2 regions of the Roseobacter sp. N2S genome follow, and region 2 is predicted to be linked to the other one. Evidence: riboswitches for the same ligand, from Rfam matches in the RefSeq annotation. Region 2 holds a riboswitch; the other holds the start of a gene.

Region 1 (7,932 bases), on a different contig from region 2:
GCTGCTGACCGCCTGACAGTTGCGCGGGGTGTTTATCGCCCTGACCGTCCAGCCCGACACGGGCCAGTGCCTCGGCCACGATCTGGTGTTCGTTGGCCGACAGGCGCAGGTTCGGACGCAGCCCCAGCCCGATGTTTTGCGCCACGCTCAGGTGGGGGAACAGGTTATGATCCTGAAACAACAGCGTGACAGGGCGTTTGGCGGGGATGGTCTGGCTGATGTCGTCGCCATTCCACAAGATGCGCCCTGTTGTCGGGGCGATGAACCCTGCCAGTGCAGACAGCAGCGTGGATTTCCCGCCGCCCGATGGGCCGAGCAGGGCGATCTTATGGCCCTCTTCGATTTGTAAATCGGCGCGCAGGGTGAATTCGCCCTGTGTCAGGGTCAGGTTATCGAATGTGATGGTCAAGGCGACCTCCGCGATCAAAGGTCCAGAACAGGGCGAGGGATGAGGCCACCAGCAGCAGGGCGGTTCCCGCAGCGGCCTCCATCTGGTAGGCGGCCATCAGACGGTACATGGTCAGGGGCAGTGTGGCAAAATCAGGCGGCGCAAACAGCGTAACCACGCCAAGATCCCCCATGCTGAGCGCCGCCGACAGCCCTGCGGCAAAACCGGCGGCCCGTTTGATACGGGGCCAGATGGCGATGCGGAACAAGGTGAACCCCGTCATGCCTAGGGAGGCACCAAGGCGGCCGTAGTGATCCTCGGCGCGGTGCAGGGCGGGCAGGATGATGCGCAGGGCAAATGGCAGGGACATGGTGGCGTTGACGGCAATGGTGATGGGCAGCGCCAGTTTGAACGGGTCGATCACAGGGTTCAGCAGAATGAACAACCCTGTGCCAATCACAAAGGGTGATGCTGCAAGCGCTAGAAACCCGATAGATTCCAGCAGGGCGGCGGTTTTGCGGCGGCGGGACAGTTCGGTGATGAAAGCCGCCAGCGCCAGTGCCATTGCAGTTGCAATCAGCGCGGCGGGAATTGCGATGGTCAGGGAATTCAGCAGGGCGGGCCAGACTTGGCGGGGCAGGGACAAGAGCGGTGGCAGGCCGCGCAGAATGACAGAGATCAGCGGTGAAAACAGGAACAGCGCGACGGCGACCAGAAGGGCGGTGTCGATCAGGCGGGTGTAGCGTTCTGTGCCATCCCAGCGGGCGGGCGGGTGATCCAGCCCCAGTGAAAACGCGGTGGGGCGGGCGATGGTCAGTGTGGCAGCAGCCGTGGCGGTACACAGGGCAAATTGGATGATCGACAGCAGGGCAGCTTTGGACAGGTCGAAATCAAACCGCAACGCCTGATAGATCGCCAGTTCCACTGTGGTGGCTTTTGGCCCGCCCCCAAGGGACAGGGCCACGGCAAAGCTGGTGATGCACAGCAGGAAAATCAGCAGGAATGCCCCGGGAATTGCAGCGCGCAGCATGGGGCGTTCCAGCTGGCGATTCACATCGCGGGTGGTGAACCCCAGTTCAGCCGCAAGGCGGAAATGTTCGGAGGGGATCGACATCCAGCCTTGCAGGATTAACCGCGTGGCCAGCGGCAGGTTGAAAAACACATGGGCTAGCACGACGCCGCTAAAGCCATAGATGTTCAGGGGTTGCAGCCCAAAGGCGGTAAGCCCGTCTGAAATCAAACCGGACCGACCCCAGATGGAAATGATCCCCAAAACAGCTACAATGGCGGGCAGGATAAACGGCGCGCCGAGCAGGGCGACCATGACCTGCCGCCCGCGAAATTTCCGCCGCGCCAAAGCCCGCGCCGTGGGGATTGCGATGGCGACGCTGACGCTGGCAGACACAAGGGCCTGAACTATGGTAAAGCGGATCGCGGCCCAATCGGCGGGGGACAGCCCCCGTTGAAAGGTCGCTTGCGACCAGACCGCCAAGACGGTGCCAAGGGTCAGCACCAGCAGCACAGCAAGGGCCGCGCTGCCAGTTATGGCTTTGAACACAGACACCCCGGCAGGGCGCATGGGTGTTACTTGCTGAGTGCGGTCAGCCATTCGGCCAAGGCTTCTTCACGGATATTTTCGGCGTCCACATCAGATACTATCAAACTGTCCACAGGGGTTATCAGGGTGTTGAACCCCTCTGGCAGGCCATCTGCCGGAAATTTTGCAGGGTACATCCAGTTGGTTGTGGGAATAATAGACTGAAACGCATCCGAGGTCATGAAGGCCAGAAAGGCATCGGCCAATTCCGGCTGGTCGGTCGCTGCCAGTTTGCCTGCTACCTCGATCTGCATGTAATGGCCTTCCTCAAAGGATGCCGCGGATTTGGTGTCATCGCCCTCGGCGACGATGTGATAGGCGGGGGAGGTGGTATAGCTTAACACCATGTCTGCCTCACCCTCTAGGAACATACCGTAGGCCTCGGACCAGCCTTTGGTGACGGTCAGGATGCGCGGGGACAGGGCTTCCCATATTTGATCGGCTTTGTTGGGGTAGGCGGTTTTGACCCACATCAACAGACCCAGACCGGGGGTCGAGGAACGCGGGTCCTGGATCACGATTTTCAGGTTGTCGTCGGCCTCGATCAACTCCTTGAAGCTGCCAGGAACGTTTTCCAGTTTGGTGTTGTCATAGACAAAGGCGAAATAGCCCCAGTCGTAGGGGGCGAAAGTGTCGTCGGTCCAGTCCACCGGAACATCCAGACCCGAAGGCGGGGGCGAGAGTTTGGCGAACAGACCCGTGGCCTTGGCCCGCGCGGTGATGTTGGTGTCCAGCCCCAACACGATATCCGCCTCAGTGCGCGCCCCTTCAAGTTGAAGACGTGACAACAAGGACGCACCGTCCCCCGCGTTCACCAGTTGCAAATCGCAATTGCAGGTTTCCTCAAACGCTTTTTCCACCAGCGGGCCAGGCCCCCATTCGGTGACAAAGCTGTCATAGGTGTAAACGGTAAGAACGGGTTTATCCTGTGCAAGGCCAGCAGTGGCAGCAACAGACAGGCCCGCAGCGAGTATCAGAGATTTCATATCATCAAATCCTATGTGCTACAGACGGGTGGCAGGTTTGGGAGTGATGTCCGCACCTTCCCTCCGCCGGTTTGATCCGGTTCAGGTTCGACGGGTCACGCGAATGCGTATCTCAGGCCACAGAACAGGCCTCCCCGAGGTAGGCAGAGGTGTAGCAGTGCAGGGCTAAATTGCAAGTGAATCCGTGGGTTTGCCCTTTATTCCGACAGGGTATGGTCCCTACAAAATCAAATTTGAGACAAATTTTTGACCAATTGTCTGAATATCCCTTTCCCTAAGTTGAGCAGCTTTTAGAGCATGAGGAATGTAGCAATGGCTTTGAATTATGAGTTTGATGTATTTTCAGTAACTGCCGATAAAAGACCATCCGCTCCTGTTATGCGCGAGATGCTGACTGAGCTTGATCTTAAGATGGAAAACAAGATCGCACGGTTCCGCAGCCATGCCACAGTCGAAGCATTACAGGCTGCCGACCGCCGCGTGCGCGGCATCTTTCGCACCGCTGGTTTTGAAGTAGACCCAAGTGTGCGCAACCCCAAAGACAAGCTGTTCGTAGACCAAGAAGCCCATGCCGTGTTTCTGGTGCGTGTAACCGACGGGATCGAAAAAACCTTCTCTGAAAAAGAGTTGGATAACGATGATATTCTAGCCCTGCCATCCATTGATGCTGCCTACGACGAATGCATCGAGCCGGATGGCGCCTTTGTGGTGCTGGACTGGCTGAATGACACCATTGCCATGCATGAAATGGCGGATGGGGACATTGGCGAAGACGACGAATTTGACGATGATGTCGATGACCTGGAACTTTCGCAAGAAGTCGCGGCGGAACCCGTTGCAGCCCCGGAAGAAGCGGCTAGCGTGCAGGCCGAGCCCGACGTGCTTGCCCTGTCCCCTGCTGATGCCACGGTTCGCCGCGGTGTTGCGGGCGAAATCCGCAAATACAAACTTTTGTCAGACCCAGCAGAGGCAAAATCGCCAGCCGAGGTCCGTGACACCCCCGAGACTTTTGATCTGGGCGTTCTGGAAACCGAAATGGCCGATGTTATGGCTAAAGAGTCCGATGCACCCCAAGCAGAGGTTGCGGCAGAAACCGTTGAAGCGACAAAACCTGCCGCACCTGCCACTCGCTTTACAATCATCCCCAGCGCCTTTGTCGCAAAAGCTGATGATGATGAAGCCGCTGACACTGAAATCATGGATGGTTTCGCAGAATCCGATCTGGGTCTGGCCTTGATGGCAGACAACCACGAACTAGAGGTTCCACAAGAGCAGATCGACCAAACCTGTGACGAGCGGAACGAAACGGATGTGCTGGAAGTCCAAGCCAGAGCGATTGAAAAACCCGCCGCGCCCGCGTTGCACTTTGAAGATGGCGCGCGGCGTCCTCGTAAACCTGTCTCAGCACGCCGCGTTCGGGTTCTGGATCTGGAACAGATTGAAGCCGCCAAAGACTCGCAAAATGACGCGCACACAGATGACGCCATCACGGCACTGGTCCCCCATGCCGCACAGATTGCCCCCCGTGGCATGTCGTTTCTGGCTCGGCTGAATTCGCCTGCAATGGGCGTTTTGGCTGGGGTGGTGTTTTCCGGCGCAGGTATTTTGGCGATTTCCCAAGTGCTCGCATAAGAAGAAATGCGTTGGGCTTTCGGGGCTAACGCGCAGCCTGCCGTCAAAATCTAGGCCATGGTTTGGGGCCACAAGCCGCGTTCAGCCAGCTTTAGCGAAGCGAAACACCATAAATGGGGTTTTCTAGGGGGCGGGGTTGAACTATCAGGCTTTCACAAGGAGAAAGCCCATGTCGATCAATTCCTTTGGCCGTTTGTTTACTGTGACCACTTGGGGCGAAAGCCATGGGCCTGCTTTGGGCGCGACAGTGGACGGGTGCCCTCCGGGGGTGCCGCTGGATGCTGGGATGCTGCAACACTGGCTGGACCTGCGTAAACCCGGACAGAATAAATACACCACACAGAGGCGGGAAGCGGATGAAGTGGAAATCCTGTCGGGCGTGTTTGAAGGTGTCACAACCGGCACACCGATCCAGTTGATGATCCGTAACACAGATCAACGCAGCAAAGATTACTCTGACATCATGGAAAAATTCCGCCCCGGTCATGCGGATATCACCTATTGGCAAAAATACGGCATCCGCGATTATCGCGGTGGCGGGCGGTCCAGCGCACGGGAAACTGCGGCGCGTGTGGCCGCAGGCGGCGTGGCACGTGAAGCGTTGAAAATGCTGGTGCCCGATCTGGAAATCATCGGCTGTATGGTGCAGATGGGCCCCCATAAAATCAACCGCGAGGCTTGGGACTGGGATCAGATCAACCAGAACCCGTTCTGGACCCCAGATGCTGGTGCGGCGCAGGATTGGGCGGCTTATTTGGATGAATTGCGCAAATCGGGCAATTCTGTTGGCGCTGTGATCGAGGTTGTGGCCAAAGGCGCGCCGGCTGGGCTGGGTGCGCCGGTTTATGGCAAGATCGACACGGATATTGCCACAGCGATGATGTCGATCAACGCGGTCAAAGGCGTCGAGATCGGCGCTGGCATGGGTGCTGCGGAACTGACAGGCGAAGACAACGCAGACGAGATTTTCATGGGCAACGACGGCAAGCCTGTCTATTCGTCCAATCACGCTGGTGGTGTTCTGGGCGGTATTTCCACAGGTCAGGATTTGGTCTGTCGTTTTGCGGTCAAACCCACGTCCTCGATCCTGAAGCCCCGCCAGACCATCACCAAAACGGGGCAATCTGCCGAAATTATCACCAAGGGTCGTCATGATCCTTGCGTTGGTATTCGCGCGGTTCCTGTGGGCGAGGCGATGATGGCCTGTGTGCTGCTGGACCACGTTTTACTGCACCGCGGGCAGATCGGCGAAAATCGCGGCAAAATCGGTTAAGTCGGGGTTCGCCCGAAAAACCGTTGATTTATTGCAACACTGGCGGTGTTTACGCCGCGTAATTGGGCGATCTTTGGCTTAACTTGACCATTTGGTCGAGAAATTACTTGTGACTTTGGAAACGATCCTTACATAGCCGCTCAACAATGTTCAGCGGATCGCTCGCGTTTCGGTTGTGCAAATAGCCAAACCCAAATACCTATTTTTTTCAGTTATGGAGGCCACAAGCCTGCTATGGATTACACTTCTATTTTTCAGTATATGGCGGATCGCCATATCGAAGGGCATGACATTATCATGGCGCGGAATTTTAAGTTTCCGCTGCCGATTTTCATTAAGGATCGCGTGTCTTTGGTCCCTTCCGAAGAAAAGTTTTGCAATATTCTGGCGGAATTTCGCGCCACGTTGGAACTGGCGGGCGCTGTCAGCGTCGAGGTGAAGCAAGTCGATGCACAGCACCAAAAAGGCGAAGGTGTGAGCATTTCAATCGTGAAGCGCTTCTTTAACCCGCAGGGTGTGAATGTGTGCACCACCCATGTGACCTATTTTGGTAAGGTCATTGCGAATAAACCGACTTTCCACATGGTCGAATGTACCGAGTTCACGTCAATGAACATGGAAGAACCCGTGATGGATTGCCAGAACGCATAGAATACTCGGACGGTCTAGGCGCCGGTTCGGGCGCTGGTGCGTGACGATTGTACCGCCAGAATACCTGCCATCACGACGGCAACCCCGATTACATCTGTTAGACTCAGGCTTTCACCCAAAATGACCGAGGCGATGGCCACGCCGAAAAACGGGTTCAGAAAGTGAAACGTACTGGCACGGGTGGCGCCAATCCGTTCCACTAGTAGAAACCAGATGATTGTGGCGACGATGCCAGGCATGATGACGGTATATAAAAACGCCCCCAGCAGCGATCCGGTCCACGTAAAACTGTGGTCTTCCAGCAGCATAGCCGGAACCGCCAGTGCGGCACTGCCGATCAGCATTTGCAGGCCGACGACCATCAGCACGTTGCCTTTGGACGATGTGGCCCGCACCGCTAGGGTGGCAATCGCCAGCGCAGTCACACCGACCAGACACAGCAGCACGCCGATCAGATCCACGCCGCCCGACAGCCGCGCGCCCATAATCAGGGCCACACCTGCAAAGCCGATCCCAAGGCCCGTCCAGCCCAACCAGCCCACACGCTCGCCGCGAATGGCAGAGGCAAATCCGACAATCAGCGGCACGGCCGATGCGATGATCGAGGCGAGGGAGGCCTCTATCCTTTGCATCGCCGTAAAAAACAGACCCAGATACAGCGCGTTCTGGCACACACCGAAAATGGCCACGGCCCGCCAGTTTTTACGGTCCAGCCGAATCCGCTGGCCCATCAGGTAGGCGATGGTAATGGCGATCAGACCTGCCAGTAAAAACCGCAAAGCAGAGATGGTTAATGGCGGCGCCTGCAACACAATGATCCGCGCCGAGGTAAAGGCACTGGACCAGATCAAGGCGAAAAACAGCCCCATGAAAATTGCTTTGATATCCAATGGGGCAGTCCTTTAAGTGATACGGCTGTTCGCCGTCATTCCTGCCTGAGGATTATGGGAATGAAAAGGACCCGCCGTGTATTTTGATAGATAGGGTACACCGCTGATCGCGTCAGCCCCAGTCGTAAAACACAAAATCGTCGATGGTAACATCTTGGCGGTCTTGGATCGCGGCGAATTTCACCCATTCGGTATTGTCATAATACCGCAAGGTGCCAAAATCCCGCCGATAGGAAAATTCGTGGGTTTCTATCGTGTCAAAGACCGTTGTGATTTCAAGCGTAAAACGCAACGCCTCGGCGTCGTCTTTTTCGACGACAACAGTGGTATCATCGAGGGATTTTAGGTGATCCCTTGGGTTATCTGTGTCTAGAACATAGCCGAAAGTGAAATCCAAAGCGATTTTATCAATGCCGGTTTTGAAAGAATAGACCCTCGAAAAATAATCAATGTTCGACCCATGAGCCAGCACAAATATGTCAGAGCCTTGCCCGCCGCGCATATAGGCAGTGCCT
Region 2 (7,932 bases):
GCTCTGGTGCCGTATCAAACCGAAAGCCGCCAGTGCGGAAGTTTTGCAGATCAAAGCTGATCAACTGACCCAGAGGCGACGGGGCCTGCCCGATCAATACCGCCAAAGCCATTTGCGCCTGTGCCGCCCCGATCATCCCGACAACTGGCCCCAATACACCCGCTGTGGCGCAGGTGGCGGCGCGATCTGGCAGGTCAGGGAAAACCGCCCGCAATGATGGAGCTGTACCGCAAAACCCTGCCACATAGCCCGCAAACCCAAGCGCCGAGGCGCTGATCAGCGGAACGCCCGCCCCGTGGCACAGATCGGACAGGGTGTAGCTGGCGGCAAAACTATCTGCGCAATCCAGAACTAAGGTGTTTTGCGCCACAAGAGCTTTGGCATTTTCAGGGTCAAGGGGCGCGGCAATTGCGGTGATCGTGCAATCCCCGTTCAATTCGCGCAGGGTTGCTGCGGCAGCTTCGGCTTTGGGCTGGCCTATATCGGTTTCGCGAAACAGGGTCTGGCGGTGCAGATTGGACAAGGACACGTGATCCCCGTCCACCAGGGTCAGATGGCCGACGCCTGCGCCCACCAGATATTGCAGCACAGGTGCGCCCAAGCCCCCGACACCAACCACTAGAACACGAGCGGCGTGGATCGCGGCTTGGCCTGCGGTGCCGACTTCGGGCAGGATCATTTGTCGTTCATACCTGTTCATCGTGTTGCCGCCAGCCAAGCGCGGATGCGGTCTTCGGGGTTGGCGTGCAGGGTGATGTCGGTGACAGCCGCCACCACATCCGCGCCTGCCGCAAACGCCCCCGCCGCGCGGTCAATATTCATACCACCGATGGCAATCAACGGGGTCGTGCCAATCCGTTCGCGCCATGTTGTCAGCTTTTCAATACCCTGTTCATGCCATTTCATCTTTTTCAGGATGGTGGGATAGATCGGCCCAAGCGCGATGTAATCGGGGTTTAATTCAAGCGCACGGGCCAGTTCTGCCTTGTCATGGGTGCTGATCCCCAGACGCAACCCGGCACCGCGAATGGCCGCAATATCCGCGTCGTCCAGATCTTCCTGACCAAGGTGGATATAGTCGCAGCCCTCGTCTATGGCGATTTGCCAGTAATCGTTGATAATCAGCGTGCAACCCCGATCGGCACAAACCGCCTTTGCCCGCCGGATATGGTCGCGGATTTCAGCAGGGCTGGCGTCCTTGATCCGCAATTGCACCAGCTTGATCCCCAGCGGAACCAGCCGTTCCAACCAATCGGCACTGTCAAAAATCGGGTAGAAGCGATCAAGTTTCATTGTAAAAACGCCTTTCCGATAACAGGGGTAGAGGGTGCGGCCATGTCGCGGGGTTCCATCGGATCGGCAGCGGCGGCCAATTGGCCTGCGCGAATGGCGGTTGCAAAGGCTTCGGCCATGGCCGCTGGATCCCCTGCCTTGGCGACTGCGGTGTTCAACAACACTGCGTCAAACCCCAGTTCCATCGCCTGCGCCGCTTGTGACGGCAGGCCCAGACCCGCATCAATCACCAAAGGCACATCGGGAAAATGCGCCCGCATGGCCCGCAGGCCGAACAGGTTGTTCAGCCCCAATCCCGAACCGATCGGCGCGCCCCAAGGCATCAGAACCTCACAGCCTGCGTGCAACAACCTGTCCGCGACCACCAGATCCTCGGTTGTGTAGGGGAAAACCTGAAAGCCGTCTTCGGATAAAATACGCGCCGCTTCGACCAGCCCGAACACATCGGGTTGCAGCGTGTCCTCTTCGCCGATGACCTCCAGCTTGATCCACTTGGTATCAAACACCTCGCGGGCCATATGGGCGGTGGTGACGGCCTCTTTCACACTATGGCAGCCTGCGGTGTTGGGCAGGATATGCACGTTCAGATCGCGGATCATCTGCCAGAAATCCTGCCCCGCGCGGGTCTGCCCGCTTTCGCGGCGCAAAGAAACCGTGGCAACGCTGGCTTTACTGCGCTGGAATGCATCCGCCAGAATGGCAGGTGACGGGTATTGCGCCGTACCCAGCATGAACCCGTTGGCAAGGGCGGTGCCGTAAAATTCACGCATGATCTACCCCCCCTGCATGGGCGCAAGAACTTCGATCAAATCACCCTCGGCCAAGGGATGATCCGCGCGGGAGGGAGCAGGGACGAACTGGCCGTTCACAGCCGTTGCGACCTTTGCACCGCCAAAACCCTGCGCTGTCAGCAGCCCGTCCAAAGTTGCGACATCTACATCCAAGGTCGCGCCATTAAGTTGCAGTTTCATCCATCACCTCCGGTGTTGTGTTGTCAAAAATCAGCTCTGCCACCATCCGCGCCAGCGCAGGGGCCAAAAGAAAACCGTGCCGGAACAAACCGTTGGCGCGGATCAGGTTTCCGCTGCGGCGGATGCGCGGCAGGTTGTCGGGAAAGGCGGGGCGGCTGTCGACGCCGATTTCCAGCACCTCGGCCTCGCCAAAGGCGGGGTTCAGGGCATAGGCGGCGCTGAGCAATTCCAACAGGGCGCGGGCGGTGATGTGTTTGCCTGCGCGCCCTTCAATCATGGTAGCGCCCAGCATGAAAACCCCGTCACCGCGCGGCACAATGTACAGCGGAATACGCGGGTGCAGCAGGCGGATGGGACGGTGCAGCGTGACCTCGGGGCAGGATAACACCAACATTTCGCCCTTGACCCCGCGCAGGTCCGAAAGCTGTGCGCGCGCCTGAAACCCGCGGCAATCCACAGTCAGCCCGTGCTGTGCATAGCTGTCAGGATCGGCATCCGCCTGCTGAAACTCTGCCCCGTCGGCCACAAGGCTGGCCCGCAATTGGGCCAGAGCATCACGTGGGGACAGATGGGCCTCGGATTCAAAGAACAAACCTTTGGAAAACCGCCCGCCCAAATCCGGTTCAAGATCGGAAATTTCATCAGCCCCGACCTCTCGGTACTGGGAAGTGCGGCGAGCGAAACGGATCAGTTCTGCCTTATCCCGTGCCGGTGACACCACAAGCGAGCCGCGTTGCTGCACGGCGCGGGTTTTTGCCGCCCACCACATCGCAGACTCTTGCCCCAGACGGATCACGGGTTCCACGGCGCTTTCGCCTTCACAAAACGGGGCGAGCATACCGCCCGCCCACCACGAACAAGCCGCCGGGCCTAGATCGGCCTGACGATCCACAAGAGTGACGGATGCCCCCCGATCCAGCAGGGTGCGGGCCACACACAGGCCCGCAACGCCTGCGCCGATGATGGTCACTTCAACCATTACCATTGCCCGTGAAAGTGATGGACTGGCCCATGGCCCGCGCCGATGTGTAACTGGTCAGACGCCGCAATAGCACCCTGCAAATACCCGTGTGCTGCGGTCACGGCGGCCTGAAGGTTCAGCCCTTTCGCCAAATGCGCGGCAATGGCTGCGGAATAGGTGCAGCCTGTTCCATGGGTGTTTTTCGTAAGCACCCGAGGTGCTGACAATGTGGTGACCACACCACAGGCGTCTATCAAAACATCCGTGCAAGTCCCCCCTATGGCGTGGCCACCTTTCATCAGAACCGCCTGTGGCCCCATGTCCAAAAGACGTTTGCCCTGCGTGGCCATTTCTACGGTTGATCCGGCCTCTGGGATGCCCAACAAACGGGCGGCCTCGGGCAGATTTGGGGTTAGAAGTGTGGCCAACGGCAGAATTTGCGCTGTCATTGCTTTAACGGCGGACTCTTGCAGTAAGGCATCACCGGATTTGGCGATCATCACAGGGTCCACGACAACGGGGCCTTTGAAATTGACCAGACATCGCGCAACCGCATCAATAATAACAGGGGAAAACAGCATTCCCAGCTTGATGGATTGAACCGGAATATCAGACAGCACAGCCGTTATTTGCGCGGCAACCACATCAGTCGGAACTTCATGCACCGCCGTGACAGCGCGTGTGTTTTGCGCCGTAATTGCGGTGATTACACTTGCCGCGTAAACGCCATTGGCCGACATCGCCTTAAGGTCGGCCTGAATGCCAGCCCCGCCGCCGCTGTCAGAGCCTGCAATCGTAAGGGCAATTGGGGGTTTGCCAGTCACTGGTGTGTCTCCATCGGTTGTGGGACGACCAGCGAAAGAATGAGCCTGCGCATTACGAATGCAGTGACGCAGTGTACCCGTTCCCTACGCCGGCATGACCCGGATCAGGTTCGACGGGTCGGTGCGCGCACCTCTCAGCCCCTAAAGGCTCCCCGACGGATAAAATTTCTACCGAGCGGATTTTCAGGGCCGCAATCGGATTTCAGTTGCAACGCTAATTTGGATTGAACCGGATCACAACAGCCAAATGACAAATGTGGGTTTTTCCGGATTTGAACATTTGCCACGCGTTCTGCGCGGGCTGGTGCGAATGGGAATTGCCGTGGGTGGGAAGTTAGGGTAGTGAGTTAATTGTAATGTTATTACATTGCGAATCAAATATTCGAACCAACCTCTGAATGGAGACTTACATGTTTTTGGAAATCCCGAAACAACTGAGCGCCCTAACCCTTGCCGCACTGGTTACAGTTGCCGCACCCGCCTTAGCCGAAACAACCAGCACCTCTGAAAGCAAGGCGCACAGCCATGCCCATGACCACAGCGCGGATGACATCTACAAAGGGATTTTCGACGACGGTCAGATCAAAGCCCGCACTTTGTCGGATTGGGCGGGGGACTGGCAATCTGTCTATCCTCTTTTGCAAAGTGGCGCATTGGACGGCGTTATGCAGCACAAAGCCGAACATGGGGAAAAGACCGCCGAAGAGTACAAAACATATTACCAAACCGGATATGCCACAGATGTGGATCGCATCCTTTTTGAAGGCGAAAGTGTGACGTTTTTTCGGAACGGGAAACCGGTTCAGGCGCAATATGGAAATGCAGGCTACGATATTTTGACTTACAAAGCAGGCAATCGTGGGGTGCGTTTTGTGTTTGAAAAACAAAGTGGTGACGCGGAAGCGCCGAATTTCATCCAGTTCAGCGATCACAAAATTGCGCCCGCAATAGCTGATCACTACCACCTTTATTGGGGCGACGATCGGGCAGCTTTGCTCAAAGAAGTGACCAATTGGCCAACCTATTACCCTGCCGATTTGTCAGCCGCGCAGATCGCGTCAGAAATGGTTGCCCACTAAGCCCGATACGGGAAACGCGAAGCCTAGTCCTAGCCCCAAATGATATAATCGGGCGGTTAAGAAGCGAGAAAGTTCAGACGTATAAGCCTCTCAAAACTTACCCTGAAAATCCTTAGGATTTGGGGGAACCTTGAAAGCCGTCTAGAATACTCGCTTCTTAATTCCGGTTCAGTATTTGCCCGTGGCTTCCAAGTCTATCGCCCCTGCAATACCCAAATCCAAGATGCCGTTTAAGATTTCCGCCACGCAATCCCGCCATGCAGAGCTTTCAACCAGCGCCTTTGGAACAAGTGCGATCTGTTCATGTAGCGCCGTTGAAATCAATTCTCCGTCACGGGGGATGCCCTGCAAAACGCGGATGATTTCAGCTTCGCGGGGGTCACGCAAGGCATAGGTAACCCCGCCATCCGTTACGCCAAGACAATAGCGCATCCACATTGCTGTTGCGAAGGCGAACGGGCGCAAGGCGCACCCGTTTTCAAGCGCGTCGAGAGCGGGTGCAAAAATCCGCTGAGGCAATTTTTCCGTGCCATCCATTGCGATTTGATAGGTCTCATGTGCGATTGAAGGGTTGTTAAACCGTGCCTCCAGATCCTTGGCATAGGTGTCAAAGCTGAAAGCGGGCAGCGGTTCCAGTGTTTGGGCTGCGGCTTTTAAATGGCGGCGAACCAGACGTTCCAAGGCGGGATTGACCATCACATCACGCACATACCGGTGCCCCGCCAGAAAGCCGGAATAGGCCAGCATGGAATGGGCACCATTCAACATGCGCAGCTTCATCCGTTCATAGCTATCGACATCCTGAACAAAGATCGCGCCACCTTGCTCCCAAGCGGGTCGGCCCTGTGGGAAATGGTCTTCGATGACCCATTGTGTAAAAGATTCTGTTTCAATCGCGCCAAGGTCGATGCATCCGGTCAAGCGCTCTGCCTCGGCACGGGTTTCAGGCCCTGCGGCGGGGGTAATACGATCAACCATGCAGGATGGAAAAGCCACGTTTCGGGCGATCCAATCTGCTAGGGAAGCATCGTGCAATCGGGCGAATCCGACAAGCCCCTTTTGCAAAAACTGGCCGTTGTTCGGAAGGTTGTCGCAACACAAAACGGTAAACGGCGCTGTGCCGTTGGCTTTGCGTTTCCCAAGTGCGGCACATAACAGGCCAAGCACGCCTTTGGGCGCATCCAGCGCGGTTAAATCCGCTGCAATGACGGGGTTTTGCGGATCAGGAAGGCCCGTGCTGCGCTCAATCCCATAGCCTTTTTCCGTCACGGTCAGCGTCACAATGCGGATCGCAGGATCACAGAGTGCCTGTAACGTGGCCTGCGGGTCGGCTGCAATCACTTGGGAAATCGCGCCAATCACACGGCCCGAGACCCCCGTTTCATCCCGTTCAATCAGCGTATACAGGCAGTTTTGCGGGGCTAACGCATCGACAACGTCACGATTGCGCAGGCTGACGCCGATAATGCGCCAGTCACCGCCCGCATGGGCAAGGGCGGCATCGGTCATCGCGGCTTGATGGGCCCTGTGAAAAGCACCAAGGCCCAAATGCACAATGCCTGCCCCGTGTGCGGCGGGGTCATAATCCGGGGGCAGGGCAGCGCCGGAAATATCCGTTATCTGGCTTAGACGTTTCAATGGTTTAACCCGTTGGCAACAGTGGGATGCGATAGGGCAGTGACGATCCCGCGCAATTCAGCCAGACCTTTCAACCGCCCGATTGACGGATACCCCGGCTGGGCATTGCGGCCCAGATCGTCTAGAATATCCTGACCGTGATCGGGGCGGAACGGTATCGAGGCGTCCTCTCGGCCAGCGGCTCGACGGTGCGCTTCTTGCTTAAGAACCGCAGCAATCAAAGCCACCATATCGGTGTCACCTTCAAGGTGGGCCGCCTCGTGAAAACTGCCGCAAATATCAGAAGTTTCCCGCTTAACATTGCGCAAATGCAGAAAATGCACCCGATCGCCCAAACGTTCCATCATGCCGGGCAGGTCGTTATCGGGCCGCGCACCAAGCGAGCCGGAACACAGGGTCACACCGTTGGACATCACGTCAACTGTATCCAAAACCTGTTTGTAATCCGCTTCGGTAGACATGATCCGCGGCAGCCCCAACAGGGGGGTCGGCGGATCGTCTGGATGACAACACAAACGCATCCCCAGATCTTGGGCAACAGGGGCGACTTCGGACAGAAAATCAATCAGATTCGCGCGCAAACCGTCCTCACCCAGGCCCGCATAGGCGGACAGATGATAGCGCAGATCTTCGAGTGAAAAATTCTCGGCGGCCCCTGGCAAACCAAACACAACATTGCGCACAAGAGACTGTATATCGTCCTGTCGCAGAGTTTTGAAAACCTGATTGGCCGCCAGTACCGTTTCGTCAGAATAGCTGTCCACAGCGCCGTCGCGACCAAGAATGTGAATGTCAAAAGCTGCAAAAACCGGCAGCTCAAACCGCATGCAAGTCGCCCCATTGGGCAGTTGAAACGCCAGATCAGTGCGGGTCCAATCCAGAACTGGCATGAAATTATAACAGATCACATTCAAACCCGCTGCATGCAGGTTGTGAAGAGATTCTTTCCATGCCTCCAGATGGTTACGCCAGTCGCCAGTTTGTCGCTTGATGTCTTCGGACACAGGCAGGCTTTCGACCACATCCCATTTCAAACCCGATGGGCCACCCGCCGGTCTGGTTGCAATTTCCTTTTGGCGCTTTGCGATTTCTGCGCCAGACCAGACCGCGCCGGTGGGGATGTGGTGCAAGGCCGAGACAACACCCTCGACCCCCGCCTGCAACAT

The links. Region 2 has a riboswitch for thiamine pyrophosphate ahead of thiD (bifunctional hydroxymethylpyrimidine kinase/phosphomethylpyrimidine kinase). Riboswitches for the same ligand answer to the same signal wherever they lie in the genome.
Region 1: it holds a riboswitch for thiamine pyrophosphate, as region 2 does, so the genes downstream of both, thiB (thiamine ABC transporter substrate binding subunit) here and thiD (bifunctional hydroxymethylpyrimidine kinase/phosphomethylpyrimidine kinase) in region 2, are expected to answer to the same signal.

Annotation. Positions count from the first base shown of each region.
Region 1 is NZ_JAVDQB010000001.1:632,759-640,690, forward strand. Features, by position in the region: gene thiQ (thiamine ABC transporter ATP-binding protein) at 1-409, opposite strand, end outside; gene GGE09_RS03065 (thiamine/thiamine pyrophosphate ABC transporter permease ThiP) at 390-1,997, opposite strand; gene thiB (thiamine ABC transporter substrate binding subunit) at 1,973-2,971, opposite strand; TPP riboswitch at 3,013-3,118, opposite strand; gene GGE09_RS03075 (hypothetical protein) at 3,284-4,603, shown strand; gene aroC (chorismate synthase) at 4,773-5,876, shown strand; gene GGE09_RS03085 (hypothetical protein) at 6,111-6,527, shown strand; gene GGE09_RS03090 (DMT family transporter) at 6,542-7,417, opposite strand; gene GGE09_RS03095 (hypothetical protein) at 7,530-7,932, opposite strand, start outside.
Region 2 is NZ_JAVDQB010000010.1:78,276-86,207, forward strand. Features, by position in the region: gene GGE09_RS18965 (ThiF family adenylyltransferase) at 1-700, opposite strand, end outside; gene GGE09_RS18970 (thiamine phosphate synthase) at 697-1,293, opposite strand; gene GGE09_RS18975 (thiazole synthase) at 1,290-2,063, opposite strand; gene thiS (sulfur carrier protein ThiS) at 2,067-2,264, opposite strand; gene thiO (glycine oxidase ThiO) at 2,248-3,243, opposite strand; gene thiD (bifunctional hydroxymethylpyrimidine kinase/phosphomethylpyrimidine kinase) at 3,243-4,049, opposite strand; TPP riboswitch at 4,114-4,214, opposite strand; gene GGE09_RS18995 (metal-binding protein ZinT) at 4,460-5,128, shown strand; gene GGE09_RS19000 (mannitol dehydrogenase family protein) at 5,297-6,766, opposite strand; gene uxuA (mannonate dehydratase) at 6,763-7,932, opposite strand, start outside.